Regions from separate parts of the Sodalis sp. RH16 genome, predicted to be linked through region 3. Evidence: predicted binding sites of a transcription regulator. Region 3 holds the regulator's gene; each other region holds the start of a gene.
What was found. Region 3 encodes CRP, which controls carbon source genes, mostly activating them, when cyclic AMP is high. Its sites were predicted from a motif close to ATGTGANNNNNNTCACAT; they were not measured.
Positions count from the first base shown of each region.

Region 1: the regulator CRP is predicted to act here: its motif matches at 4,352-4,369, upstream of ACL2XJ_RS19520 (2-hydroxycarboxylate transporter family protein).
Region 2: the regulator CRP is predicted to act here: its motif matches at 3,926-3,943, upstream of gntK (gluconokinase).

Region 1 is NZ_CP178737.1:4,251,187-4,261,109, reverse strand. Features, by position in the region: gene citE (citrate (pro-3S)-lyase subunit beta) at 1-422, opposite strand, end outside; gene citD (citrate lyase acyl carrier protein) at 419-712, opposite strand; gene citC ([citrate (pro-3S)-lyase] ligase) at 741-1,820, opposite strand; gene ACL2XJ_RS19525 (fumarylacetoacetate hydrolase family protein) at 1,879-2,754, opposite strand; gene ACL2XJ_RS19520 (2-hydroxycarboxylate transporter family protein) at 2,861-4,231, opposite strand; gene ACL2XJ_RS19515 (ATP-binding protein) at 4,696-6,342, shown strand; gene ACL2XJ_RS19510 (response regulator) at 6,329-7,027, shown strand; gene arcA (arginine deiminase) at 7,665-8,885, shown strand; gene arcC (carbamate kinase) at 8,911-9,819, shown strand; gene argF (ornithine carbamoyltransferase) at 9,871-9,923, shown strand, end outside.
Region 2 is NZ_CP178737.1:1,401,550-1,411,472, forward strand. Features, by position in the region: gene metH (methionine synthase) at 3-3,686, opposite strand; gene gntK (gluconokinase) at 4,044-4,568, shown strand; gene edd (phosphogluconate dehydratase) at 4,927-6,738, shown strand; gene metA (homoserine O-acetyltransferase MetA) at 6,843-7,772, opposite strand; gene ACL2XJ_RS06410 (sigma 54-interacting transcriptional regulator) at 8,023-9,923, opposite strand, start outside.
Region 3 is NZ_CP178737.1:2,275,395-2,285,317, reverse strand. Features, by position in the region: gene ACL2XJ_RS10395 (LysE family translocator) at 1-461, opposite strand, end outside; gene ACL2XJ_RS10390 (YheU family protein) at 585-806, shown strand; gene ACL2XJ_RS10385 (phosphoribulokinase) at 972-1,841, shown strand; gene ACL2XJ_RS10380 (OsmC family protein) at 1,888-2,295, opposite strand; gene crp (cAMP-activated global transcriptional regulator CRP) at 2,610-3,242, shown strand; gene ACL2XJ_RS10370 (YccS/YhfK family putative transporter) at 3,294-5,375, shown strand; gene argD (bifunctional acetylornithine/succinyldiaminopimelate transaminase) at 5,473-6,693, opposite strand; gene ACL2XJ_RS10360 (aminodeoxychorismate synthase component II) at 6,855-7,430, opposite strand; gene ACL2XJ_RS10355 (LysR substrate-binding domain-containing protein) at 7,739-8,020, shown strand; gene ACL2XJ_RS10350 (SDR family NAD(P)-dependent oxidoreductase) at 8,017-8,784, opposite strand; gene ACL2XJ_RS10345 (EF-hand domain-containing protein) at 8,971-9,567, opposite strand; gene ACL2XJ_RS10340 (TetR/AcrR family transcriptional regulator) at 9,750-9,923, shown strand, end outside.

The DNA of each region.
Region 1 (9,923 bases), 2.0 Mb from region 3:
ATGGCCACCGCGTTAATCACGCCGATGGCCGATTCAATGGCCGCCATGGTTCGGGTGGAACCCACTTCCCGGCCGCAGGCCCGCTCGATGCGTTCAATATGGGTTTCCAGCTCATGTATATCCTCCGGGCTGTCGGTTTTCGGCAACCGCACCACATCCGCCCCGGCCCGCACCACCGCCTCCAGATCCTTCAGGCCGAACGGCGTATTGAGCGGGTTGATGCGCACCACGGTTTCAATGTCCCGGTACATGGGGTGCTGCAGCGCATGGAACACCAAGATCCGGGCGCTGTCTTTTTCCCGCAGCGAAACGGCATCTTCCAAATCGAACATGATCGAATCGGGACGGTAGATAAACGCGGTGGACAACATGGCGGCATTGGCGCCGGGAATAAACAACATACTGCGGCGAAGCTTTTTCATGACATGCTGTCCCATACAATATCTTCCGCGCCGGCGGCCCGTAATACCGCGGTCTGAATGCGGGCGCGGATTACGCAATCCAGCGCCCCTTTATCGTCGATAATGATCAACCCTTCCGTAACGCCCATGGCAGCCAGCGTTTGATCAATGACCTGGCGGATTTGTATGCCGAACTGTTTTATCACCTCGCTGTTCACGACAATGTTCAACTCGCCGTCGGCCGGGGCGATTTTCACCAGCAGATCGCTGGATTCAAACGTACCGGCCAAGGATTCTTTAACTATCTTCATAATGACTGTCCTGACAAAAAAAATTCGGTTACGCACATTCCGACCGGTGATGTGACGTTAAAAAGGCAAACGTACAGGGCGGCACGATTTCCCGGATGTGCGACATCTGCCGATCCTTTAGCAAGGCCCGCACTTCCGAGGCTGAAATCGCCCAGCCGGAGGATTGGCATTTGCGGGGAATCTCCACCACCGACACCGGCGGTGAAACTGAACGCCCGGGCTCTTCCAACCACACCCGCATATCGCGATTGTATTGTTCAGTCACCGGGCAATAGGGCTCGGTGCCGACAAAACGATGGGTAATACCGAGGGCCGGCGCGATATAACGGCGAAAAATCAGCAGATCGATGGCGCTGTAGGTCTGGCCTATAAGCTGCGTATCCCGTAAAAAATAGCCGGGGAACGTCGCCCGCGAAATGAGATAATCCGAGCCGGGATGCACCGTGACATGGCTGAGATGCGCCACGCCTTGACGCACCATTTCAAGACGCTCGGCATAGGAAAAGAGCGACACATCTTCCCGCACCACGAAGATATGCACCCAGTCGCAAACAGCGGCGGCCTGCTCCGCCAGGTAGGCGTGCCCCAGGGTGAAGGGATTGGCGTTCATGACGATCCCGCCGATTCGGGCGCCGGGATGGCGCTGCAGGGCCAGCGCGCGGCTATAGCGCGTAATGCCCACCGGCGTGTTTTCCATCAGAACCGCCACCTGGTCCCATTGCGCCAGGGGATAAAAGCCGCAGCCCTTGAACAGGGCGATATTGGACGGACGGGTATAAAGAAACAGGTGAAAATGCCCTTGCCGTATCGCCAGATTTTCCACCTCTCCCACCAGACGGGCGCTCAAGTTATCCCCGCGGTAATCCGCCGCCACCGCGACGCATTTGATGGTATTGCCGGCAATGCCGGCGCACCCCGCCAACTGCCGGCCATCATGGGCCACCACGAAACAATCGATATCCTCATCCATGCCCAGACCGCTGGTGTCCAGCAGGGCGCGCACCTCGTCCAACCCGCCGCGTTCCGGCAGGGCGCGCCCTTCGTTCAGGCCGTTAGCGGTGCATCGGACCGGCAGCACGGCAAATTCCAACGCGTCCAAATCATACATAGCGCTTACCCTATGGCTCGAATCCCGGGCCTCGGCGATGAGCCCGGCGGTTTTTAAACTACGCGGCGGCATGAGACGACCCGGGCATGGAATAATCAACCGCATCCACAATCAGATTTCTCAAATGGCCGATTTTTTCGATTTCCACTTCGATGCAATCGCCGCTTTTCATGAACAGCGGCGGGGTACGCTTCTTGCCGACGCCCCCCGGCGAACCGGTGATAATCACGTCGCCGGCGTGCAGCCGGGTGAAGGTACTGATGTATTCAATCAGCGCGGCAATACCGTGAATCATGCTGCCGGTATTGTCGTTTTGTACCAGACGGCCGTTTAACCAGGTACGGATGTTCAGGTCATGGGGATTGGGGACTTCATCGGCAGTGGTGAGATAAGGGCCGAACGCGCCGGTTTGCCGCCAATTCTTGCCCGCCGTGAACCAATTATGTTGCCAGTCCCGCGCCGAACCATCCATATAGCAGCTATACCCGGCGACATGTGACAACGCCTGCGAAGCGGGAATACCCTCCCCCTCCCGGCCGATAATCACCGCCAGTTCGCCTTCGTAATCAAATTCCGCCGAAAGACCAGGTTTGACAATCGGCATACCGTGACCGGTTTGGGAATCGGCGAAGCGAATAAAAAGCGTCGGCGCCGGGTTCACCTCATTGAACTCTTTACGCTTTTCGGCATAGTTCATGCCGACGCATAAGATTTTGCCCGGATTTTCAATTACCGGCAGGAATGTTACCTGGTCAACCGCTATATCCGGCGGCTGATGGCACAGATCCTGCGCCTCGGATAAGGCATTGCCGGCCAGCAGGGTTTTAAGATCCGGATAGCGCGGGCCAAGACGGCGGCCTAAGTCAATCAGGCCGTCTGCGGCCACGATGCCGTAGCTCTTGCCGCGCTGATAAACATAACTTGCGAGTTTCATACATTTTCCTGAATTAACATTCTTCTCAACCCGATGGCCCGGCCGGTATTAGCCGGTAAATCACCCTCGTCCGGCATGCGCAGCCGGGTCGCAGCGTGGCCGGATATCAAAGTAAGAAGTTGCCCAAGACCAGCAAGGCGACCGAGACGTTTATCGCCCCGCCGATGCGGGTCGCGATTTGGGCAAACGGCATAAGCTCCATCCGGTTGCCGGCGGTGAGGATAGCCACGTCGCCGGTGCCGCCCTGGCCGCTTTGGCAACAGGACACGATGGCCACGTCGATGGGATGCATACCGATTTTTTTACCCACCAGATAGCCGGTACCCACCAGGGTGCAGACGGTGCTGACGATCACCAGCAAATTGGAGAGGGTGAATGCATTCACCAGTTCCTGCCAGGGGGTAATGGCGACGCCGACGGCAAACAGAATCGGGTAGGTCACCGAGGTCTGGAAAAATTTATACACCACCTGGGAGCCTTCCAGCATACGGGGAGAAACGCCGTGGGCCAGTTTGATCAATACCGCGATAAACAGCATGCCCACCGGGGCCGGCAGGCCGATCAATTTATACCCCAGCATGCCCAGCATATAGAGCAGCACCGCCAGCAGCGCCCCGGCGGCAATCGCGGTCACATCGGTTTTACCGCTAAACGTGCCGGTAAGGGCGGCGGCCGGCTGGTCCTGGCCCGACTGATTGGCCGGCATCAGCTTGCCTTCGCCGGTCAAATGGGGATAGCGTTTACCCAGCCGGTTCAGGCAGCCGGCAATGATAATGGCGGTTAATCCGCCGAGCATCACCACCGGCAATATCCGTCCCAGCACCACGCCCTGTTCCATATGCAGCAATGCGGCGTAACCGATGGAGAGCGGTATTGCGCCCTCACCCACGCCGCCGGCCATAATCGGCAAAATAAGAAAGAAGAAGATCTGAAACGGCGGCAGGCCAAGGGCCAGTCCAACGGCCATACCCACCAGCATGCCGGCCGCCTCGCCGCACAGCATCGGGAAAAAGATGCGCAAAAAACCTTGAATCAGGGTGCGCCGGTCCATGCTCATGATGCTGCCGACGATAATGCAGCAGATATAGAGATATAGAATGTTCGTCGATTTATAAAAACTGGTGGTGGCCGTCACCACCACCTCGGGTAACAAACCGTAATGCACCATTGCTGAAGGAATAAATGTGGCGCAAATAGCCGCCGCGCCCATTTTACCCACCACCGGCAGGCGCTTGCCGATTTCACCACAGGCGAAGCCAAAAAACGCCAGGGTCGCTACCATCACCACGATATCGTTGGGTAATTTCCCGCTCAGGCAATCAATACCGATGAGTATGCCGGCCAATAAAAATAGCGGCAGTGGAATAATACCGATTTTCCAGCTATCAAGGATATGCCACCATTTTTCCTTGACAGAAATTTCTTTCACCGTTGCCGGTTCAGCTGTAGCAATATAACTGTCTTCTGTCGTGCTCATAATCAGCCCCCTTATACCCGCCATACGCCAAGCTGCAGATGCGTTGGTTTTCCTGTAGCTCGAATTATTTAGGGTAAGTAAAATAAGTGCTGGAATACTAAAAAACGGCTGACGTTATTTATGTGATTGAATTCAAATTTAAACCGCTATTTTAAAGGTCTTAAAGATTTTAATGGATTTTATTATTTCATGATCATGGCAGCGGCGCAATTTATCTTAATAAGATTTTTATGGGTTATATGATTTCAATGGTTTTTATGGTTTTAATGGTTTTTATTCCTCAAAAAAATAGCTTGTTAATGAAAGGTGGGAGATATGTAGACTGAGTTTTTAACACTCGGCCGACATTTAGCGGTAATATCCCCCAACGGTTGTGGTTGAGATCACACTTTAGATTTAGCGCCCTTACACCTGATTTTAATCATGATAAGATTACCGCGTTTGCCTAATGGCTATGATTTATTATGTGTATAAAAGTTTCTTTCCATATTAAGTTATTTATCAGCCTGATCCTTTTCTTTTCATTATTGCTATTGCTGATAGGCATATATTATTACTACGACTTGGATAAGCAGCTTTATGCTGAACTCGGCGCTCGCGCTCAGGTCCAATCGCGGGAAATCGCCATGATCCCCACGCTCATTGATGCGGTTGAAATCAAGGATACCGACGCCATTGCCGCCCTGGTGGGTAAATTGGCAAACCGCAGCGATGCCAGTTATATCGTTATCGGCGATGAGCACGGTATGCATTTATATCATTCGGGTTATCCCGGCAGCATTGGCAAATCGATGATCGGTGGAGACAATACCGAGGTATTGCAAGGTAAAGACAGCATTTCCGTGCGGCGCGGCGGTTTAGGTATTTCATTGCGCAGTAAGGCGCCCATATTCGATGGGCAACATCATATTATTGGCATTGTGTCTATCGGCTATTTGAAAACTCGTATCGATATGCTCAGCACCGGGAAATTAATTAATATTCTCGTGATGGCGTTAATGCTGCTGGTGGCATTATTTGTGTTTTCCTGGTGGTTTGCCAATACGATGAAGAAACAGATGTTTTCACTGGAGCCAAGAGAAATAGGCCTATTGGTCCGCCAGCAAAAAGCGCTGTTGGAATCCATTTTTGAAGGCGTGATTGCCATCGATAAAGAATACCGCGTTGCCGAGATCAATCAAGCGGCCAAATCGATACTCTCCCTGCATGCGTCCTCAAGAGAACTGCGCGGCCAACGCCTGTCATCGGTGATTAAACCCATCCCTTTCCTGCAGGAAAAAACCATGCTGGCCAGCGATACCCATGACGAAATCTGCCTTTTCAATCAGGTTACGGTCATCGCCAGCCGCGTGCGGATTTTGCTGGAGGACAAGTTGCAGGGCTGGGTGATCAGTTTTCGCGATCAGCATGAAATAAACAGTCTCAATGTTCAATTAAGCCAGGTGAAGCGCTATGCGGATAATTTACGTATTTTGCGTCATGAGCAGTTGAACTGGACCGCCGCCCTCGCCGGGTTATTGCATATGAAACGCTATGATGAAGCAATACGGTATATTGAAGCGCAATCGGAAAGCGCCCAGGAAATACTTGATTTCGTCTCGGCGCGTTTTTGCTCGCCGGCATTGTGCGGCTTATTGCTGGGCAAGTATGCCGGGGCGCGTGAAAAAAACGTGGAGTTATTATTTGATCCGGCCTGCGGCCTGGCGCAGCTGCCATCCGGCCTGCGCGAAACCGAGCTGATGTCGATTATCGGCAACCTGCTGGATAACGCCGTTGAGGCAACCCTGTTGCGCAAGGGGGAGCGCTATCCCATAGAGGCCTATATTGTCGGTAGCGCCCGTGATGTGGTGATCGAAATAGCCGATCAGGGCATCGGTATCCCCCAGGGGATGCGGGAAAGGATTTTCGACGTGGGCATCACCACCAAACCCAGCGGCGATCATGGGCTTGGCCTGCACCTGGTGGCAAATTATGTGAATCATTGCGGCGGAACCATTGAGGTGTCCGCCAATCAACCTTACGGTACGGTTTTTTCCATTTTTATTCCGATGGAAAGTCGTGCAATGTTACCCGACCTCATTAATCCGGATGAATCTGATGATACAGCCTGAAATTTTTGACGTGCTGGTGGTGGAAGATGAAAACCAACTGGCGCAAATGCACGCTGATTTTATCGACGGCCATGCACAGCTTCGTCTGGTGGGCGTTGCGCGCACCTTGAAGGACGCGCGGGAACAGCTCCGTCAAAAGCGGCCCCGGCTGATCCTGCTGGATAATTACCTGCCGGACGGTGAGGGGATCTCATTAATCGACAGCGAACTTATGCGCGGACTGGAATGTTCGGTGATTTTCATTACCGCCGCCAGCGATATGAATACCTGTAGCCAGGCTATCCGCTGCGGTGCGTTCGACTATATTCTTAAACCCATCTCCTGGAAGCGGCTGAGCCATTCGCTGGAACGGTTTATCCAGTTTGCCCGGACTCAGCGGGCCTTCAAAGTGGTAGACCAGCAAAACGTCGATATCCTTTATCAGCTGCAATCCAAAACATTCAGCCAGGATACCGGCAGCAAGGGTATCGAAGAAAATACCCTCAATCTGATCCGGCAAATTTTTATCGCCGGGCAAGACAGCCTGCATTCCGTTGACGATATCGTCAGCCAGACCGGGCTGAGCAAAACCACCGCCCGCCGCTATCTGGAATACTGCGTGGAAATTGATTTCCTCAGCGTTGAAATGCGCTACGGCAAAATCGGCCATCCGCGCCGGCTATACCGACGCCACATCCCTTCATAGCCACCCTTTGCCGGCCCGTGATTAATTATTCCGGTTATTGCCGGAGCGTTACGATCCTGGCTGGATTTTTATGCACCCAAAACGCCAAAACAGCAACTACAGTTACCTTTAGGTTCGCCTAATGTCTTGTTAATGTATGGATATTAATTTAACTGCGCTTAGGTTCACAATTCATCATCACGGTGAAAATCTCCCCATTCAGCATAGTTTTCCAGCCTGACGTTCCCCCCGGTAAAATATAAAAACCACCGCGACGCATAAAATGTTAATGTTCCTGCGTGAAAAACAAATAAATGCATAACATTCAATGTATTATAAAAAATAAGCCATGACTGTCATGGATATCAAATCCGCCGATGAAGGAACTCCAGTCAATAAAACCACATAAAAATTCAGTTCATGAATAATACCAAATACCTAAATAATGATTGTCATCAACTAACTAACACAGCACGGCAAATAATAAATTAAGCGTGATCCGGATCACTTTCGAATTAAGCCGCCTGGTTAATATGGCCGCCATCGCAATGAAGTAGGCGGTACTTAATTATTTCCCCTTTCAAATATTGATTATTTGAGAGCGGGATACCCTACGCTCTTTTTGCCCCTGTTAATTCTGTGAGAGGCGGTACTAACCATGCAAAGTCATTATGTGGGTTCTGAAATAGGACGACTCCGTCGTGTTCTGCTGCACCGACCAAATTTAAGCCTGAAACATTTAACCCCATCCAACTGCCAGGAATTATTATTTGACGATGTTCTGTCTGTTGAGCGCGCGGGAAAAGAGCATGATATTTTTTCCGACATCCTGCGAAAGGAAGACGTGGAGGTATTATTATTAACCGATATGCTGGCTCAGACGCTGGCTATCGACGAAGCCAAGGAGTGGCTATTGACCACTCAGGTGTCGGATTTCCGCCTGGGACCGTCGTTTGCCCTGGAAATACAGCATTGGCTGCGTACCCTGCCCGACCGGGAACTGGCGCGGATTCTTACCGGCGGATTGAGCTACCAGGAGGTGCCCACCGGCTTTACCAATATGGTGGTCAATAGCCATAGCCCGACTGATTTTATTATCAAGCCATTACCGAATCATTTATTTACTCGAGACACATCCTGCTGGATATATAACGGCGTCTCAATCAACCCTATGGCTAAAGAGGCCAGGAGACGGGAAAGTAATAATTTGCGTGCCATTTATCGCTGGCATCCTTTATTTGCCCGGCAATCCTTTTATAGATATTTCGATGACGAAAGGATTAATTATGATAATGCCACTCTTGAAGGCGGTGATGTATTGGTCATTGGCCGGGGAGCGGTATTAATCGGTTTATCCGAACGCACCACGCCACAGGGCGTCGAACTGCTGGCCCGTTCCTTATTTAAACATCATCAGGCCGACCGGGTTATGGCGCTGCAATTACCCAAACACCGCTCATGTATGCACCTGGATACGGTTATGACTCACCTGGATATGAATAAATTCTCGGTTTATCCCGAAGTCATCAAGGCCGAACAGGGCTATTGGAACCTTATCCCCGACGGCCGGGGCGGATTGAAGATGACCGAAGAGCCGCTATTTTTACGGGCCTTGGAACAGGTGCTGCAGGTGGACCCTATCGAGCTTATCACCACCGGCGGCGATGCGTTCGAAGCGGAGCGCGAGCAGTGGAACGATGCCAACAACGTATTGACGGTGCGGCCCGGCGTGGTCATCGGTTATGAACGCAACACCTATACCAACGAGAAATATGACAAAGCCGGCATTACCGTGCTGACCATTCCCGGCGACGAGCTGGGCCGCGGCCGGGGCGGAGCCCGCTGCATGAGCTGTCCGCTGCAGCGTGACGGACTTTGATCGCCTAAGGACAAAACAGATGAAGATGACTAAACCGACCCTGGTGGTGGCGCTGGGGGGCAATGCCTTGTTGAGACGCGGCGAGCCGCTGGAAGCACAAACTCAGCGACGCAACGTGGCCGCCGCCGCCGAAACCCTCGCCGCCCTGACCGGGGAGTGGCAGGTGATCCTGGTTCACGGCAACGGTCCCCAGGTGGGACTGCTGGCGCTGCAAAACAGCGCCTTTACCGAGGTGACGCCCTACCCCTTGGACATACTGGGCGCCGAGTCCCAGGGCATGATCGGCTACATGCTGCTGCAAGCGCTGAAAAACGCCCTGCCGGATATGCCCATCAGCGCCCTGCTGACCCAGGTGGAGGTAGACCCGCAAGATGCCGCCTTCCTCAATCCCAGCAAGTTCATCGGCCCGGTTTATACCGCTTCGCAGGCCGGCGCGCTGCAGGCCGCGCGCGGCTGGGCCATGAAAGCGGACGGCAATGCCCAGCGCCGCGTGGTGCCCTCGCCCCGGCCGGTACAGATTATCGAGCGCGAGGCGATTCACGCCCTGACGGCCAAGGGGCATCTGGTGATATGCAGCGGCGGCGGCATTCCGGTGGTACGCAGCGCTGAAGGCATGCGGGGCATCGAAGCGGTGATTGATAAAGATCTGTCGGCGGCGCTGCTGGCGCGCCAGATCAACGCCGACGCGCTGCTGATCCTCACCGACGCCGACGCCGTTTACCGCGACTGGGGCACGCCACGCCAGACCGCGCTGCGCCACAGCACGCCCCTGGAGCTGTCGGCCATGCATTTTGCCGCGGGCTCCATGGGGCCGAAGATCCAGGCGGTTTGCGAGTTTGTCACCGCTACCGGCGGCACGGCCGGCATCGGCGCCATGGAACAGGGCGTCGCCATTATGCGCGGCGAAACCGGCACGCTGATTACCTTGCATTAATCCCCACCGGCGGCCGCTGCGCCGCCTGATATTTATTTAAGGAAGAAAAATATGTGCGTCAATTTATATCATCGGCATTTTCTCAAACTGCTGGACTACAGCCC
Region 2 (9,923 bases), 870 kb from region 3:
CCTCAATCGGCATCATAGCCGAGATTAGGCGCCAGCCAGCGTTCAACTTCCGCCACCGGCATACTCTTACGGGCGGCATAATCCTCCACCTGATCCCGCTGAATTTGCGCCACGGCATAATATTTACTGTCGGGGTGGCTGAAATACCAGCCGGAAACCGATGCTCCCGGCCACATGGCATAGGATTCAGTCAACCGCATGCCGGTATTTTCGTCAACGTTGAGCAGGCGCCAGATAGCCTCTTTTTCCGTATGATCGGGACAGGCGGGGTAGCCCGGCGCCGGGCGGATACCCTGATAATTTTCCCGGATCAACTCCTCGTTGCTGAGGTTTTCCGTAGCGGCATACCCCCAATAGACTTTACGCACCCGTTCGTGCAGGTACTCGGCAAACGCTTCAGCCAACCGATCGGATAAGGCTTTTACCATGATTTTATTGTAATCGTCATGCAGGGCGTCATAGTCCGCGGCCAGCTGGTCTTCCTCCAAACCGGCGGTCACGGCAAACGCGCCGAGATAATCCGCCTTGCCGCTGGATTTCGGGGCCACGAAGTCTGCCAGGCAGTAATTGGCGAAATCGGTTTTTTCCGTCTGCTGGCGCAGATGATGGCTGACGGCAACCACCTCGCGGCGGCTTTCATCCCGATAGATTTCGATATCGTCACCCACCCGGTTGGCGGGAAACAGCCCCACCACGCCGCGCGGGAGCAGTGATTTTTCAGCGGAGAGCTTATCCAGCATGGCGTTGGCATCGGCAAACAGCCGCCGGGCCTCTTCGCCGATCACCTCGTCCTGCAGCAAGCGCGGATATTTACCCGCCAGCGACCAGGTCATAAAAAACGGCGTCCAGTCAATATAGTTGCGCAAGGTCTCAATGGAGGCCGTCACCGCCTGAATCCCCAGGCGATGGGCCACCGGCGGAGTGTAATGCTCCCGGTCCATGGCGGCGTCATTGTCCCGCGCGGCTTGTAATGTCACCGGCGGGGTACGGGGCTTTTTACGGCCATGCTGGATACGCACCGTGTCATATTCACTGCGGGTTTTCTGGACAAATTCGTCCCGTTGCGCATCGGACAGCAGTGCGGAAACCACCCCCACGCTACGGGACGCGTTCTGGACATAAATCGTCGGTCCGCTGTAGTTGCGCTCGATTTTCACCGCGGTATGGGCCTTGGAGGTGGTTGCGCCGCCAATCAGCAGCGGCAGCGTGAATCCCTGCCGCTCCATCTCCTTGGCGACGTTGACCATTTCATCCAGCGATGGGGTAATCAAGCCGGACAGACCGATGATATCCACGTTCATCTCCCGGGCGGTCTTCAGGATTTTGTCCATCGGAACCATTACCCCCAGGTCGATGATTTCATAGTTATTGCATTGCAACACCACGCCGACGATATTTTTACCGATATCGTGGACATCACCCTTTACCGTCGCCAGCAGGACTTTTCCCGCCGCTTTCTTTTGCTGCTTACCGGCCTGGATAAAAGGCTCCAGGTAAGCCACCGCCTGCTTCATGACCCGCGCCGATTTCACTACCTGCGGCAAAAACATCTTGCCGGCGCCAAACAGATCTCCCACCACGTTCATGCCGGACATCAGCGGCCCTTCAATGACCTCGATGGGCTGTGCCGCCTGCTGCCGCGCTTCTTCGGTATCGGGCTCGATAAACTCGGTAATGCCTTTTATCAAGGCATACTCCAGGCGTTTTATCACCGGCCATCCGCGCCATTCCGCCTGCTGCTGCTTACTGACTTCGTCGGTCTTGCCGCCGCGGTACTTCTCCGCCAGTTCCAGCAACCGCTCCGTGCCGTCGGCGCGGCGATTAAGCACCACATCCTCCACCGCCTCGCGCAGCTCAGCCGACAAATCGTCATAAATGGCCAATTGCCCGGCATTGACGATACCCATATCCATACCGTTGCGGATGGCGTGATAAAGGAATACCGCATGAATGGCTTCCCGCACCGGTTCATTGCCGCGAAACGAGAAAGACACGTTGGAGACACCGCCGGAAATCAGCGCATGGGGCAGTTCGGCCTTGATATCGGCACAGGCGCCGATAAAATCCATCGCATAATTGTTATGCTCCTCAATGCCGGTGGCGATGGCAAAGATATTCGGATCAAAAATGATATCTTCCGGCGGAAAGCCCACCGTCTCGGTCAGGATACGGTAAGCCCGGCGGCAAATGGCTATTTTGCGCGCGCGGGTATCCGCCTGTCCGTCCTCGTCAAAGGCCATCACCACCACCGCGGCGCCGTAACGGCGCACCAGGCGGGCATGGTGGATAAAGACCTCCTCGCCTTCCTTCATGGAGATGGAGTTGACGATGCCTTTGCCCTGGATGCATTTAAGGCCTTGCTCGATAACATCCCATTTGGAGGAGTCGATCATGATGGGTACGCGGGAGATGTCAGGCTCTCCGGCGATCAGGCTCAGAAAACGCACCATGGCGGCTTCGGAATCCAGCATGCCCTCATCCATGTTGATATCGATAACCTGGGCGCCGCTTTCCACCTGCTGAAGGGCCACCGCCAGGGCTTCATTATACTTTTCTTCTTTTATCAGGCGTTTGAAGCGCGCAGAGCCGGTGACATTAGTCCGTTCGCCCACGTTCACAAACAGGGTGTCTTTGTCGATATTAAGGGGTTCCAGCCCCGCCAGGCGGCAGGCCACCGGCCGATCCGGCAGCTGGCGCGGCGGTATGCCCTCAATGGCCCGGACGATGGCGGCGATATGCTCCGGCGTGGTGCCGCAGCAGCCGCCGACGATATTCAAAAAACCGGCGCCGGCCCACTCCTTGATTTGCCTGGCCATAACATCGGGGCCGAGATCGTACTCGCCGAAGGCATTGGGCAATCCGGCATTGGGATGGGCGCTAATGTAACACTCGGCAATCCTGGACAGCTCGGCGACATACTGCCGCAGCTCATCCGGGCCAAGGGCGCAGTTCAAACCGAACGACAGCGGTTTAACGTGCCGCAGGGAGTTGTAAAAGGCTTCCGTGGTCTGGCCGGAAAGCGTCCGTCCCGAGGCATCGGTGATGGTTCCGGAAATCATCACCGGCAACTCTACGCCCATGGCTTCAAATTCGGTTTCAATGGCGAATATAGCCGCCTTGGCGTTGAGGGTATCGAAAATGGTTTCCACCATAATCAAATCCGCGCCCCCCTCAACCAATGCGTGCACCGACTCTCTGTAAGCACTTACTAACTGATCAAAGGTCACGTTGCGGAACGCCGGATCGTTTACATCCGGGGAAATCGAGGCGGTGCGGTTGGTGGGGCCCAGGACGCCGGCAACATAACGCGGTTTATCCGGAGTGCGCGCCGTCCATTCATCGGCGCACTGTCGTGCCAGCCGGGCGGCTTCGAAATTAAGCTCGCCAACCAGCGACTCCATCTGGTAATCGGCCATGGCGATGGCGGTGGAGTTGAAGGTATTGGTTTCCAGAATGTCGGCGCCCGCTTCAAGGTAGGCGTAGTGAATCGCGGAAATCACCTCGGGCTTGCTGAGCACCAGCAAATCGTTATTGCCCTTCAAATCGCTTGGCCACTGGGCAAAGCGCTCGCCCCGGTAGTCCGCTTCCTCCAACCGGTAGCTCTGGATCATGGTGCCCATGGCGCCGTCCAGCACCATGATGCGCTGGGCCAATTGCCGGCGAAGTCCGTCAGTTCGATTATTCACTATTACCCATCCACCGCAGAAAAATATACCCGTTATACTTCAAGCTGCAGGTGCGTCGCTTTCCTGCAACCCGAATTATCCAGGGTAGAGCGTCTAAAATTGAGCCAAAACAGGCAGAACATCCTAACATAAGTTAAGCGGGAGCGAAGATGGCGGCTCATGAGACTTTTTCAGTTATCGGCTGACAGTTTAAAAAAACGCCACTTAATGTAAAAGTTATGTTTCATAATGCCCTTATAATTTGATGTCGATCACAGAAGAAAATAAAAGTCGTTGATGCCGCTAGAAACCGATAAAAAAACACGCATAATGTTACCGGTAACATCAATGAACTTTAGCAGGCCTCGGAGCCCTACGATGACAACTACATCCAACCATATCTTCGTTTTAATGGGCGTTTCAGGCAGCGGCAAATCCGTTGTAGCCAGCGCCCTGGCCCGCGAGCTTTCGGCCGCGTTTCTGGATGGCGATTTCCTCCATCCCCGCGCCAACATTGAAAAAATGGCGGCGGGCCATGCGTTAAACGATGATGATCGCGCGCCCTGGCTGGCGGCGATTAACGATGCCGCTTTCGCCATGCAGCGCACCAACGCGGTCTCCATCATCGTCTGTTCGTCGCTGAAAAAGCGGTATCGCGATCGCCTGCGGCAGGGCAATGACAATCTCTCCTTCATCTATCTCAAGGGCAGCTTCGAGGTAATTGAAGAACGCATGAAGGCCCGTAAAGGCCACTTTTTCAAATCCGAGATGCTGGTGACCCAATTCGATACTCTGGAAGAACCCGGTGCGGACGAACCCGATGTATTCGTCGTCAATATCGCCCAGCCGGTGGAAAAAGTGATTGACGATGCCTTGAATTATATCCGGCAGTTTAATCAGTAAAACGCCGGCTGAAGCCGGCGACCGACGTTGCCGGAATCGCGGTTTCTTCAAAGGATGTAAAGGATTTACATTCACACAGGCCGGATGAGCCCGACTTTTGGCATCCGGCTTTTTAAGTTCTGCGTAGCTGAAACGATTCAACATCGAGGTATGCCAATTTGCACCTCGGTTAAAAGCGACAAAAGACCCGGCCTTACTGGGGGCCGACCGATAACAGCGCCATCAGACGGTTCCGCCAACGACCGATTTTAATAATAAAAGCGTAAAGCATCCTGATGTGCCGTCGGACCACAAATTCTGTTGTTCAGCGCTGCCCGCGAGGGCGGCCCTGAACCGTTCAATCTTAAGTGAGGCATGTATGAATCCTACCGTAGCCCGTGTAACGCAACGTATCATCGACCGTTCAACTGCCACCCGCGCCGCTTACCTGGCGCGCATCGACGATGCGCGCACCAAAACGGTCCACCGCGCCCAGTTGGCCTGCGGCAATCTGGCCCATGGTTTTGCCGCCTGCCAGCCCGACGATAAAGCCGCGCTGAAAAGCCTGACCCATAATGACATCGCCATTATCACCGCCTATAACGACATGCTGTCCGCCCATCAACCCTATGAACATTATCCGGAACGGTTGAAAGCCGCTTTGCATAGCGCCGGCGCGGTAGGCCAGGTGGCGGCCGGGGTTCCGGCCATGTGCGACGGCGTTACCCAGGGCCAGGACGGGATGGAACTCTCGCTCATGAGCCGCGAAATCATCGCCATGTCGGCGGCCATCGGCTTATCCCACAATATGTTCGACGGGGCGCTTTATCTCGGTATCTGCGACAAGATAGTCCCGGGCCTGGTGATGGCGGCGTTATCTTTCGGCCATCTGCCGGCGGTGTTTGTACCGGCCGGCCCCATGGCCAGCGGTTTACCGAATAAGGAAAAAGTCCGGGTCCGGCAGCTCTATGCGGAAGGGAAGCTTGACCGGGCCGCCATGCTGGAAGCAGAAGCCGAGTCTTATCACAGCGCCGGCACCTGTACGTTCTACGGTACCGCCAACTCTAACCAGATGGTCATGGAAATGATGGGGCTGCATCTGCCGGGTTCCTCCTTTATCCAGCCAAACACCCCGCTGCGTGACGCCCTCACAGATGCCGCAGCCGTCCAGGTTACCCGTCTGACGGAAAACAGCGGCAATTACCTGCCCGTCGGCCGGTTGGTGGATGAAAAGGTCATCGTGAACGGCATTGTGGCATTGCTCACCACCGGCGGTTCCACCAATCACACCATGCATCTGGTGGCCATGGCCCGCGCCGCCGGCATCATCATCAACTGGGACGATTTTTCCGAACTCTCCGATTCGGTGCCTTTGCTGGCGCGGATATATCCGAACGGCCCGGCGGACATCAATCAGTTCCACGATGCCGGCGGCGTCCAATTGGTGATTCGCGAACTGCTGAAAGGCGGATTGCTCAATGAAGACGTCAATACCGTCGCCGGATTCGGCTTAAGCCGCTATACCCTTGAACCTTGGCTGGATCAGGGCACTCTGGCCTGGCGCGAAAGTCCCGAGACCTCCCTGGATCCGAAAGTGATTTCCACGCTGGAAAGCCCGTTCGAGCATCACGGCGGCACCAAGGTGTTGGACGGCAACCTGGGGCGTGCGGTAATGAAGACCTCCGCCGTACCCATCGCCAACCAGGTTATTGAAGCGCCGGCGGTGGTATTCGAAAGCCAGCATGACGTCGGTCCGGCCTTTGATGCCGGGCAGTTGAATAAAGACTGTGTCATCGTGGTGCGTTATCAGGGCCCCCGCGCCAACGGGATGCCGGAGCTGCACAAGCTGATGCCGCCCCTGGGCGTCCTGCTGGATCGCGGTTACAAAATAGCGCTGGTGACCGATGGACGTCTTTCGGGCGCCTCGGGCAAAGTGCCCTCGGCAATCCACGTCACGCCGGAAGCCTTTAACGGCGGGTTGCTGGCGAAGGCCCGCACCGGCGATATGGTGCGGGTTAATGGCGTTACCGGCGAGTTGTCCCTGCTGGTGGAAGAAAGCGAACTGGCTCAACGTACCGTCGCGTTGCCCGATTTAAGCGCCGGCCATATGGGCAGCGGGCGGGAACTGTTCGGTGCCCTGCGCAGCCAGCTCTCCGGCGCCGAACAGGGCGCTAGCTGCATCGTCGTCTAAGCGCAAAAATCCTTACCCTGCGATTCCCGGCCGAGCCTGGCCGGGATGGTTTCTCTGCAGGCCGTCCTTGGCCCTCACCGCGCCCCTTGTATGTTTGTGGGACATCAATCGATGGTGGGGTTCATATTGCGTAAATCGAACGGCGTGATCTGATAAACGTAATAATTGAGCCAATTGGCAAACAGCAGGTGCCCGTGGCTCCGCCAGCTCGCTTTCGGCGTCAGGTCGGGATTGTCATCCGGGAAATAATTAACCGGCAGCAAGGGATCCAGGCCGGCGGCCAGATCCCGATGATATTCGCCGGCCAGGGTCAGTGCGTCATATTCAGGATGTCCGGTGACAAAGGCCAGCCGCTTGTCTTTACTGGCGAACAGATACGCCCCCGTTTGCTCGGACTCCGCCAGGATCTCCAGATCGGTATACCGGCGGATGACGTCGGTGGGAAAATCCGCATAGCGGGAATGGGGCGCCAGAAAGGTCTCATCAAAACCACGGGTCAGCAACGCGTGGGGCTTAAGGGTATTGTGCTGGTAAACGCCGGCCAGTTTTACCTGGCGGGTCATTTTGGGAATATCGTACAAAATATTCAGCGCGGCTTGTACCGCCCAACAGACAAACAGGGTTGACGTGACATGATCCTTTGACCATTGCAGGATCCGGGCGATCTGCGGCCAGTAAACCACATCGCTGAAATCCACCAGCCCCAGCGGCGCCCCGGTAACCACCAGACCGTCGTAGTTCTGATCCTGGATATCCTCAAAGTCGCAGTAAAAGGTATTGAGATGCTGCGCCGGCGTATTTTTCGACTCATGGCTGTCGATGCGCAGCAGTTGAATATCGATCTGGAGCGGCGAATTGGATAACAAACGCAGGAATTGGTTTTCCGTCTCTATTTTTTTCGGCATCAGATTGAGTATCAGAACCTTCAACGGACGAATTTCCTGTGTGCTGGCGCGGGAAGTCGTCATCACAAAGACATTTTCATTGCGCAGAAAATTTACTGCCGGCAACTCATCAAGAACCCGAATCGGCATAACCTTAGAACCTCAAAGCATACGTTTATACGTTTAGACATCCAGATGCCCGACCATACCGCTTTTGCTAAATGATGTCGAGTATTCAACCATAAGTTGAAAATGTTTCATCTTAATCACTATTTTAGCTGATGGATTTTTTAGCGGCCGTATTTTTGTAATGGTTTGATTAAATGATGAAATAACTGTTTTCATGCGTGAAAGGCAGGCTGGGGCACCAGGATGCCCGGCAGTTTTACCGCCGGCAACCCTAAGGTTTCATTAGCCAGCGGTTGATTGAGGTACGATCCACATCCAGCATCCGTGCGGTACGGCTTTTATTATAACCTTGCCTGGCAATGACCCGCTCCAGTATAGCCCGGCGGATCTGTGCGTAATTACCCTCCAGCAAATCGCATTGGGTACAGGCTTTTTTCCCCAATTGCTGTTGCCCGCCGGCGAGATCCTCGATGTAGAGCGCGGCCTGCTCGAGATCCAGCGTGTCGCCGACGGCTGAGAGCGCCAGACGCTCCATAATATTGCCCAGCTGCCGTGCATTGCCAGGCCAAGAGTAACGAGTCAGGAATCGCCACAGATTGTCCGCCAGACGCAGCGGCGGCAAATCATAGCGCCGGCGATAACGGCTCAGCCAGTATTCACCGATGGCGCGGATATCTTCCGGCCGTTCGCGCAGCGGCATGGCGGTAATCTTCAATACGTTGATGCGGTAATAGAGGTCTTCGCGAAAACCGCCTTCCTCGACAAATGTCTGGATGTTACGGTTGGTGGCGGCGATAATGCGCACATCGATGGGAATAATACGATCCGAGCCCAGGCGTATCAGTTGGCGTTCTTGCAACACCCGCAGCAGTTTTGATTGCAGGCTTTTGTCCAGCTCGGTGATTTCATCCAGGAACAGCGTACCGCCATGGGCCAGTTCAAACAGTCCGGTTTTGCCCTTGCGCGACGCGCCGGAAAATGCCCCCTCCACATAGCCGAACAGCTCGCTTTCCAGAATATCCGGCGGGATGGCCCCGCAATTTACCGGCACGAACATTTTATCCCGGCGCTCGCTGGCATTATGAATGCTTTGGGCAATGATCTCCTTACCGGTGCCGTTCTCGCCAATCAGCAAAATTGTGGCATCGGTCTTGGCATAGGTTGCCGCCAGCTGCAGCCGGCGGGCCATTTCAGGGTGGCCGGTGATAAAATCGTTGAAACCATAACGGGCCTGGAAATTGCGTTTTTCCGCTTCCTTAAGGCGTATGGCCTGCTCCTCGCCGCGTACGGTGGCGGCTTTTTGCAAGGTGATAATCAGCCGGTCGGTCTCGCCGTTTTCAACAATGGGCGTTACCTTGGCCAGGAGGGATCCATAGGCGCTGCTATCGATAATCAGGCTTTCGTTCACATCATAGTGTTCGTTAAAGCGGGATAAAGACCCAAACGCCAGGTAGCGTTGCAAGTTATTCCCGGTACGCTGCGTCAACCCAAGCATGGACATCGCCTGGCTGTTGCTGTGCAGGATTTCTCCCCGCCCGTTGACGGTGATAATGGCCTTGCTCACCGCATCAATCAAGGTTTGCAGCTGGCGGTTTTCCACACGCTGGCGCGCCAGCCCCCGATAGACCGTAATGGCCTCTTCCAGCGCCCGTTCAATGGACTCCACGCCGGTACTCAACAGCGTGCAACGCTCGGCGGGAAGGTCGAAATAATCAGTGCTAATGGCATCACCGATAAGCCGCTCCACCTCGCCGCTGGCCATTTGCTGATGCACCTGCCGGCGAATACGTTCGATGGTGGGCAGCGACATATCCGGCACGGTAAAAATTTTCAGCGGAATATTCAGCATCGCGGCGATTTTACGGCTGCCGTTGATGACGCTGACGTAACCGACGATGCCGATGCAGGTTTGGTTACGATAAGGAGCCAAGGCGTCAATGATATCGTAAGCGGAGGTTTTTATTTCGATAATGGGCTGCTTTATGCATTGTTCCAGCAATCTCACCATGCCGCCGCGGCTGATAAAAATATCGTAATCTTCCAGCGGTAAATGCTTCAGGGTCTCTTTAATCCCGGTCAAGCTGGATTCCACAATGGTAATGTTGGCTTTACCGGCATAATTGGCTTTAATGCCGGCAATATTTTCGGTGAGATCGGCGGTGGGTGAAATAA
Region 3 (9,923 bases):
GTCACAATACCAATACTGATGGCCCCCACCGAAGTAATATAGGCATTACCCGTCAGGCTGAAGCTGGCTACAGCCCCCAGCGCCATCAACCAGGCTTTGGGATTCAGGAACTGCAGCAGTCCGCCCTGGTAAAACGGAATGGGGCGTGGCGGCGGCGCATCCGTCTCCAATGTTTCATACGCCGCGGTGGCAATCTTCCAGGCTAACCACAGCAGATAAAGGGAACCGGCCACTTTGAGCATAAAATGCAATGACGGATACAGGGTAATTAAACCGCCGATACCGAAAGCCACCAATAGCAATATGCACTGCATCCCGAGCATAATACCCAGCATCAACGGCATTGAACGCCAAAAACCGAAATTCGCGCCGGAAGCGGTGAGCAGCATATTATTAGGACCGGGCGTAATGGCAGCGACCCAAAGAAAACCCAACATTGAAAGAAAAAGACTCGGTTCCACGTTTCGGGGGCTCCCCTCCCTTTATTGAAGGTAAGAAACTAACAGCGCGCCTGTATCCGCACAAGGCTTTGCTGGTGAAATTTCCTCAAGGCATTGAATCATTAACAAACTGGACATAACATGATGATTATTCCGTGGGAAGAAATCGACTCCGACACCCTGTATAACCTGCTTGAATCCTTTGTCTTGCGAGAAGGCACCGATTACGGCGAACAGGAAAAGACACTGGAGGCCAAAGTCGCCGATGTCAAACGTCAACTGATAAGCGGCGAAGCGGTAGTGGTATGGTCGGAACTGCACGAGACCATCAATATTATGCCCCGCGGCCAGTTTCATCCGGAATAACGCAAATTGGCCCTGCGCCGCTAAACATGATAACAATAATCAAGTCTTTCATGCCGGGCGCATGTGAATCTACCCGTCATACTTCAAGTTGCAGGCGCGTCCGCTTTCCTGCAACCTGAATTATTGAGGGTATCACGCCGTCATATAACGAAGCGTAGGGTTACCATGTCAGCACAACATCCCATTATTGCCGTTACCGGCTCCAGCGGCGCCGGCACCACCACCACCAGTCTGGCTTTCCGTAAAATTTTTCACCAGTTGAATATTCACGCCGCCGAGCTGGAAGGGGACAGTTTCCACCATTTTACCCGTCCGGAAATGGACATGGCCATTCGCAAGGCCCGCGATCTCGGGCGACATATCAGCTATTTCGGGCCGGAAGCCAATGACTTCGGCCTATTGGAACACACCTTCCTGCAGTATGGGCTCACCGGCCACGGCAAAGCGCGAAAATATCTGCACACCTATGACGAAGCCGTTCCCTACAATCAGATTCCCGGCACCTTTACTCCCTGGCAGCCGCTGCCGGAGCCGACGGATGTGCTGTTTTACGAGGGGCTGCACGGCGGGGTGGTTACCGACCACCATAATGTGGCGCAGCATGTGGATCTCCTGGTGGGTGTAGTACCCATCGTCAACCTGGAATGGATACAAAAGCTGGTGCGCGATACCAGCGAACGCGGACACTCCCGGGAAGCGGTGATGGATTCCGTGGTGCGATCGATGGAAGACTATATCAGCTACATCACACCGCAATTTTCCCGTACCCATATCAATTTTCAACGGGTTCCCACGGTGGACACGTCCAACCCCTTTGCCGCCAAGGCCATCCCTTCGCTGGACGAAAGCTTTGTGGTAATTCACTTTCGCGGCCTGGATCATATCGACTTCCCCTATCTGCTGGCGATGCTGCAGGGGTCGTTTATTTCCAATATCAATACGCTGGTGGTACCGGGAGGGAAAATGGGGCTGGCGATGGAACTGATCATGGGACCATTGGTAAAGCAGCTGCTGGAAGGCAAACGCATTGAATAAACCGGGCGCGGCCGGAGCGTCGCGCCCGCGGTAACGCATCCGTCATTCAGGACGGCAAACGCACTTCAAAACTATGGGTAACGTTCACGGATTTGCCGAGCATCAAAGACACCGAGCAATACTTTTCCGCTGACAGCTCCACCGCCCTTTCGACGATTTTGTCGGTGAGCCCCGTGCCGGAAACTATAAAATGTAAATTAATATGGGTAAATAACCTCGGCGCTTCGTCGCGGCGTTCAGAGGTCAGCTTGACTTCGCAATCACGCACATCCTGACGCCCTTTTTGCAGAATCGATACCACGTCGATGGCGCTGCACCCCCCAGCCGCCATAAGTACCATTTCCATTGGGCTGGGCGCTTTTTCCCCTGCGTTGCCATCCATCAAAATCTGGTGGCCGGAGGCGGATTCACCTATAAAAGACAGACCTTCGACCCATTTTACTCGTGCTTGCATTATGATGACTCCAGATAAAAAGTTTTTCCTGCACCCTACATTTTTATTGGAAAGGTGGCAATGTTACCTAACATACTTCATGCTGATGCAAGACAACAGAAGACACTGCTTCAAACCTATGCTAAAAACAAGGCTGGATCGACCTCATGATAATGAAAGGGCAAGAGAGCGATCGGAACATCACTAAAACCAGACCCTAATAAGTTCCCTAACGTCGCTCCGTTTACAACGGAGATGGATCGATAAAACAGCGCCGTAATAGGGAATACGATGTCCTGAACAAGGACAGCGATGACAAAAGAGGATAACAGCGAATGGTTCTCGGCAAACCGCAAACAGACCCGACTCTCGAATGGTTCCTGTCTCATTGCCATATTCACAAGTATCCATCGAAGAGTACGCTAATACATCAAGGCGAAAAAGCTGAAACACTTTACTACATCGTCAAAGGCGCCGTCGCGGTGCTGATAAAAGATGAAGAAGGTAAAGAGATGATCTTGTCCTACCTTAACCAGGGGGATTTTATCGGGGAATTGGGCTTATTCGAAGAAGGCCAGGAGCGCAGCGCCTGGGTTCGTGCGAAAACCGCTTGTGAAGTGGCTGAAATTTCTTATAAAAAATTCCGGCAACTGATTCAGGTGAATCCGGATATCCTGATGCGTCTGTCGGCGCAGATGGCCAGCCGCTTGCAGGTCACCTCGGAAAAAGTCGGTAATCTGGCGTTTCTCGACGTCACGGGACGTATCGCGCAAACCTTGCTTAATCTGGCGAAACAACCCGACGCCATGACCCACCCCGACGGCATGCAAATCAAGATTACCCGCCAGGAAATCGGCCAGATTGTCGGCTGTTCCCGTGAAACGGTGGGCCGTATTCTGAAAATGCTGGAAGATCAAAATCTCATCTCCGCACACGGCAAGACCATTGTCGTTTACGGTACGCGTTAAACGTTAATCAAACAGGCGTGGTACTCTGTGCCACGCCTGCTTGTTGGCAGCATGTGGCGTCGACTGATCTATCACCCCGAAGTCAACTATGCCTTGCGGCAAACCATCGTGCTTTGCCTGCCGGTGGCGATAGGGCTATTGTTCGGCAGCCTGCAGAACGGCCTGCTGTTCTCCCTGGTGCCCGCCTGTTGCAACATCGCCGGCCTGGATACCCTGCATAAACGCTTTTTTAAACGCCTGGCCATCGGCGGTACGCTGTTCGCCGTCAGCAGCGTACTGATCCAGTGGCTGCTCTTTGTACACGTACCCTTGCCCTTTATCATGGTGGGCCTGGCGCTGGTGCTGGGCGTCACCGGTGAAATCAGTCCGTTGCACGGGCGGTTATTACCCGCCTCCCTTATCGCCGCCATTTTTACCCTCGGCCTGACCGGCAACGCCCCGGTGTGGATCCCGCCGCTGCTGTATATCGCCGGTACCGCCTGGTACGGGCTGTTTACCGGCCTGTGGTTCCGATGGCTTAAAGAGCAGCCGATGCGGGAAACCCTCAGCCTGCTCTATAGAGAGCTCGCGGATTATATCGAGGCGAAATACAGCCTGCTGACCCAGCATACCGACCCGGAAACCGCCCTGCCGCCGCTGTTTGCCCGGCAGCAGCGGGTGATTGATCTGATTGCGCAAATTTACCAGCAGCTGCATATGCTGTCGGCCAACCATCAGCTTCAGTACAAACGTCTGCTGCGGACATTTCAGGTGGCTCTGGACCTGCAAGAGCATATCGCCGTCAGTTTGCATCAGCCGGACGAAGTGCAGAAGCTGGTGGAGCAGAGTCACGCTGAAGCGGTGATCCGCTATAATGCCCAATTGATTGCCGCCCGGCTGCGGGTGGTAGCGGACGATATCCTTTATCATCGGTTATCGGGCCGTTTCACCATGGCGGAAGCCCTGTCGGCGGTGGAAAAAATTGCCCAGCGAAATCCGGATAATCCGGTGGGGCAATTTTGTTTTTATCACTTCAGCCGCATCGCCCGGCTGCTCAGGACGCAACGTCCGCTCTACCGGCGGGATATCATGGCGGATAACCAGCAACGGCTCTCTTTCTGGCAGGCGCTGCGCAGCTACTGTTCGCTCAAATCCATGGCGCTGCGCAACGCCGCCCGGCTGGGCATTATGCTGGCCATCGGCAGCAGCCTGGGACTGGTGTTCAACCTGCCTAAACCCTACTGGATTCTGATGACGGTGATGTTTGTCAGCCAGAACGGCTATAACGCCACCCGGGTACGTATCCAGCACCGGGCGCTGGGAACCTTGGCCGGCCTGGTTATCGCCGCCGCGACCCTGCAGCTCCATCTGGGGGACGGCACGGTTTTATTGTTTATGCTGGTGGTGACCCTGGCGGCTTATCTGGTTTTGCGGAAAAATTACGGCCTGGCGATGACCGGCTTCACCGTAACCGCCGTTTACACCCTGCAGCTTTTGTCCCTGAACGGTACGCATTTTCTGGTACCGCGGCTGGTGGATACCCTGATCGGATGCATGCTGGCGTTCGGCGGTACGCTCTGGCTGTGGCCGCAGTGGCAAAGCGGCCTGCTGCGCAAAAACGCCCATCAGGCGCTGGAAAGGGATCAGGACGCATTGCGTCTGTTATTACAGGCGAATCCGGAGCCGGCGGCGCTGGCCTATGCCCGTATGCGGGCCAACCAGGCCCATAACGCCCTGTTCACCTCGCTAAGCCAGGCCATGCAGGAGCCCGGTTTCAACTCCCGCTACCTCATCGATATGCGCCTATGGGTGACCCATAGCCAGTTTATTATTGAGCATATCAATGCCATGACGATACTGGCGCGGGATCACTACATGCTGACGCCAATGCTGGCGGAAAAATACCTGACCGCCTGCGAGGTGGCGCTGCAAACCTGCCAGCAACGGCTGGAATACGATGGTCCGAGCAGCGAACAGCCGGTACTGGCCACCGCCGGCGATACGCCGGAGCAGCCGGGCACCCCGATGGAACGCCATCTGCGGCGTATCCTGTTCCATTTGGGAGTCATGCATACCATCTCGTCGGTTGCCTGGCGCCAGCGGCCGCAGCACGGCCGCTGGCTATCGCGGCGATTGGGGGAAAATGCCCAATAGCCGCCGATAATGGCGGCTGAGCGTGTTGGCAAAGTGCCCGGTCGAGAAAGGCGGTTTGATAAGTGAACCGTCCGCGCCAGGCTCTTTCTCAGTGAGCTCAGCCGGCGGTAACCTGGGCCACCGCCTGTTCAAACCTGGCCATTCCCTGATCGATATCGTCAAATTCCACCACCAGCGACGGGGCGAAACGCACCACGTCCGGGCCGGCGTTCAGGATCATCAGACCGTTGGCGGCGCTGGCATGAAGGAATTCCCGCGCCCGGCCGTGATAGCCGGGTTTCAGCGCGGCGCCAATCAGCAAGCCCATGCCCCGAATTTCTTCGAACACATGATAGCGGTCGTTAATCTTCTGCAGCGCGCTGAAAAACCTGTCATGCCGTTCATTGATTCCCGCCAGCACCGCCGGCTGGTTAATGACGTCCAGCGCCGCCTCGGCCACCGCGCAGGCCAGCGGATTGCCGCCATAGGTGGTGCCGTGGGTTCCCACCGCCATCACCGACGAAATCTCCTCGGTAGTCAGCATGGCGCTGATGGGGAAACCGCCTCCCAGCGCTTTGGCGGTGGTGAGAATATCCGGCAGGACACCATAATGCATATAAGTGAATAACTTACCGGTCCGGCCCATACCGCACTGCACTTCGTCCATCACCAGCAGGGCCTGGTATTGATCGCACAGATCCCTAAGCCCCTGCAGGAATTCCGGCGTGGCCGGCGTGATCCCGCCCTCGCCCTGTATCGGCTCAACCACCACCGCGCAGGTATGATCGTCCATCACCGCTTTTACCGCCGCCAAATCGTTGAACGGCACGTGGACGATATCACCGGGTTTCGGTCCGAAACCATCGGAATATTTGGGTTGGCCGCCCACCGTGACGGTAAAGAGCGTACGGCCGTGAAAGGCGTTGTGGAACGCGATGATTTTGGTTTTATAAGGGCTGTGGCGGGTGATGGCATAATGACGGGCCAGCTTAAAGGCGGCTTCGTTGGCTTCACCTCCCGAATTGGCGAAGAAGACCCTATCGGCAAAGGTGGCATCGATAAGTTTGCGCGCCAGCCGCAGCGCCGGTTCATTGGTAAAGACATTACTGGTGTGCCACAGGGTTTCACCCTGGCTTTTCAGCGCCGCCACCAGCGCCGGATGGCAATGGCCCAGGGCGGTCACGGCGATACCGCCGGAGAAATCAATGTACTCCTTGCCTTCCTGGTCCCATACCCGGCTGCCTTTGCCTCTGACGGGAATAAACTGAGCAGGTGCATAAACTGGCAAAATGACCTGATCAAACGTTTCCCTGGTTACCGCGTCATCATGTGTTTTCATAAGCTTTTTACTCTATCCGCCGCAAAAGATAAATGAAATTATAATCATAAAATATGAATAAAAAATCACTTCAATGCAATCTTTTATCGCCGTTCAACGGCAAAAAATTATATCCGCTACCGACGCCGGGCCGGTTGAAGCATTCGCGGCGGGCCATCGGCTTACATCGCCAGGAAATTCGCCAGCAACCGATGTCCCTGTTCGCTGAGAATGCTCTCAGGATGAAACTGTACACCTTCAAGGGGCAAGGTACGATGACGGATGCCCATGATTTCATCGTGAACGCCTTCTTGCAGGCTCCAGGCGGAAACCTCCAGGCAGGGCGGCAAACCGGCGGTCTCCACCACCAGCGAGTGGTAGCGGGTCATGGTCAAATCCGCGGGCAACCCGGCGAAAACCCCCCGGCCGTCATGGACGATAGGTGAGGTCTTACCGTGCATAACCTGCTTTGCCCGCACAACGCGGGCGCCGAATACCTGCGCTATGGCCTGGTGGCCGAGGCAAACCCCCAAAACCGGTATCTTGCCGGCAAAATGCGCAATGGCCGCCATGGAGATGCCTGACTCGTCAGGGGTACCGGGGCCGGGAGAAATCACCAGCCTCTCAGGCGCCATACGGTCGATATCGTCCAGTTGCACCTCATCGTGGCGTTTAACCTCTACATGTGCGCCCAGTTCGCAGAAATATTGGTACAGGTTATAGGTAAAGGAATCATAGTTATCGATGATCAGCAACATGGTAAGGGTGGCCTATTTTTACCGGTTGTTCAGGCAGGAAAATGAAGAAATGGGTCAGCTTGTCCCACGCATCGGGATTTCAGCCAAGTATAACGTGCTCCATATCCCGCTGTCGAACATCGGGCGGGGGGATTCACCGGCTTTAGCGTGAGGCAAATCGAGCCTTGGCGCGGCGCGCGTACCTATTCTGGGACAGAAGGTCAAAACCAGAGGTCAGGCATCGGATATCTGAAGTCAAATAATGGAATAGCGGAATAAAAGGCCGTATATTGCTCATAATTGACTTTATTAGTGAGCAAAGTTCCTGAATGACCACCATCATGGAAAAGACCACCGGACTTGTCGCCTTTGTCCGCACGGTTCAAAACGGCTCCTTTGCCAGCGCGGGGATGGGGATTATTCAAATCCCCCGGTTCGCGGTCGCCGACGACATCGCGGCCGGAACGTTGATCCACGTCCTGCCCGTGTTTCCCATGCTGGTATCCCCTATCCACGCGCTGCATCCCTTTGGCCGCCAACTGCCGATCCGTGCCCGGCTGTTCGTGGATTTTCTGGTGGAACAATTCCGTGAAAAGGATACGGCATCCTAGGCGTTCCAGCCGCCATCGACGGTAAGATTTTCGCCGTTGGTATAAGAGGCGTCCGGGTGAGCCAGATAAGCGACGGCGGCGGCTATCTCTTTCACCTTGCCGAAACGGCCGACGCTTGTGAGCTTGACCATGGCGTCATATTCTGGCGTGCCGGGGTTCGGACTCAGCTCGGTGTCGATGGGACCGGGCTGGACGCCGTTAACCGTAATGCCCAATGGACCGAGCTCACGGGAAAGACCTTTGGTAAAACCGGACAGGGCGAACTTGGTGGCGATATAGAGAGTCACGCCGGGCAGCGGCGCGGCTTCGCCAAACGCCGAGCTGATGTTGATGATGCGTCCCCAGCCCGTTTTCGCCATGCGCCTGCCGGCATCTTTGGCCAAGGCCATGGGCGCACGGACATTCAAATTGAAATGATTGTCGTAGCTTTGGTCGGACGTTTCGAGAAACGGGCCGTACTCCACCGTGCCGGCGTTATTCACCAGGATATCAAGACGGCCGTTGAATTTACCGCTGAAAGCGCCATCGACGGCGGCAATGAGGGTAGCTATTCCCTTAGGGTCGCCGAGATCGGCGCCAACCGCTTCCGCTTCGCCGCCGGCGGCGCGGATTTCATTAACCACCGCCTCGGCGCGTTCCCGGCCGGCGGCATAGGTAATGATGACCGATGCGCCGTCGGCCGCCAGACGGGCCGCCACCGCGGCGCCGATACCACGGGAAGAACCCGTGACCAGGGCGAGTTTATTGCTAAGTGGTTTAGACATGCTTGAATCCTTAAGGTTAAGAGAGGGGAAGTGCTCCCCGTCTGCTGTATGGTTTACGGATTCAGTATTGGCCTTTCCCAAATGTCCCGGTAGTGCCATTCCATTCGCTTCATTCGTGAATAAAGTTCGCGAATAACGCCGGCAGGCTTTCCAGCTCGTGAGACGGCGGAGGAAATTGCCGTCAATTCATGCCTTGCCGGACTCCTGCATCGCCAGATTGGCGAGAATCAGGCTGGAATCAAGGCTGGGCGTTGCCGCCGCATCGCCGCCGCCCGACATCTGCTGCGCGATGAATTCCTTGCCGAAATCCGGGGTATTGAACGGGCTCGGGATGCTGTCCTTGAATTCCTGGTCTGAAACCTTGCCGTCGCCGTCCTCGTCCATGGCCTTATACAACGTATCGGCTTCGGCCTTAGTGCCGCCGCCGGCCGTAACCTGCTGCTCGAGGGAATCCTCGGTTACGGTGCCGCTGCCGTTGGGATCCACCGCCTGCAACAGCTGACTCTGGTAAACATCGGCGAAGGACGTCGTCGAGGCCTTTATCCCGAATCCGCCAAGTTTGGCGAACGACGCCGCATTGGCGGCGCTTGCCTTGGCGGCCTGCTCGGCGGCGAGGGCGTTTTGCCCCTGGGCGCTCAGCACGACGTTGGTGGATGATTCATCCGCCTGCAGCGCCGTGTTTGACGCTTCGGCGCCGTTGGACGACATCGCCTGCCGCTGGCTCGCCGCGTCCGCATTGGCGATGTTGAACAGCGCGGCGGCTATGGAAGATGGAACCTGCATTGAAGCCCCCAATATGATTGATATAAACGTGGCGGCAAAACATCCTGCCCGTTGGAAAGTGCCGGTGATATCACCTGCCTTGTCCTAAGCTATCGGCATCGGACTCTCAATACTTTAGCCGGCAAACCCACATCACAATCTGATTATTGACAGAGTAATCTATTATCATTACTCTGCTGAGTATGGCGAGACCTAAAGAATTTAACCGCGAAACAGCGCTGGCGTGCGCAATCCGCGTTTTTGCCGAGCACGGCTATGAAGGCACCTCCACCGAGGCGCTGTTGCAGGCAATGCGCATCAGCCGTCAAAGCATGTACGATACGTTCGGCGACAAACGTCGGCTTTTTCTGGAAGCG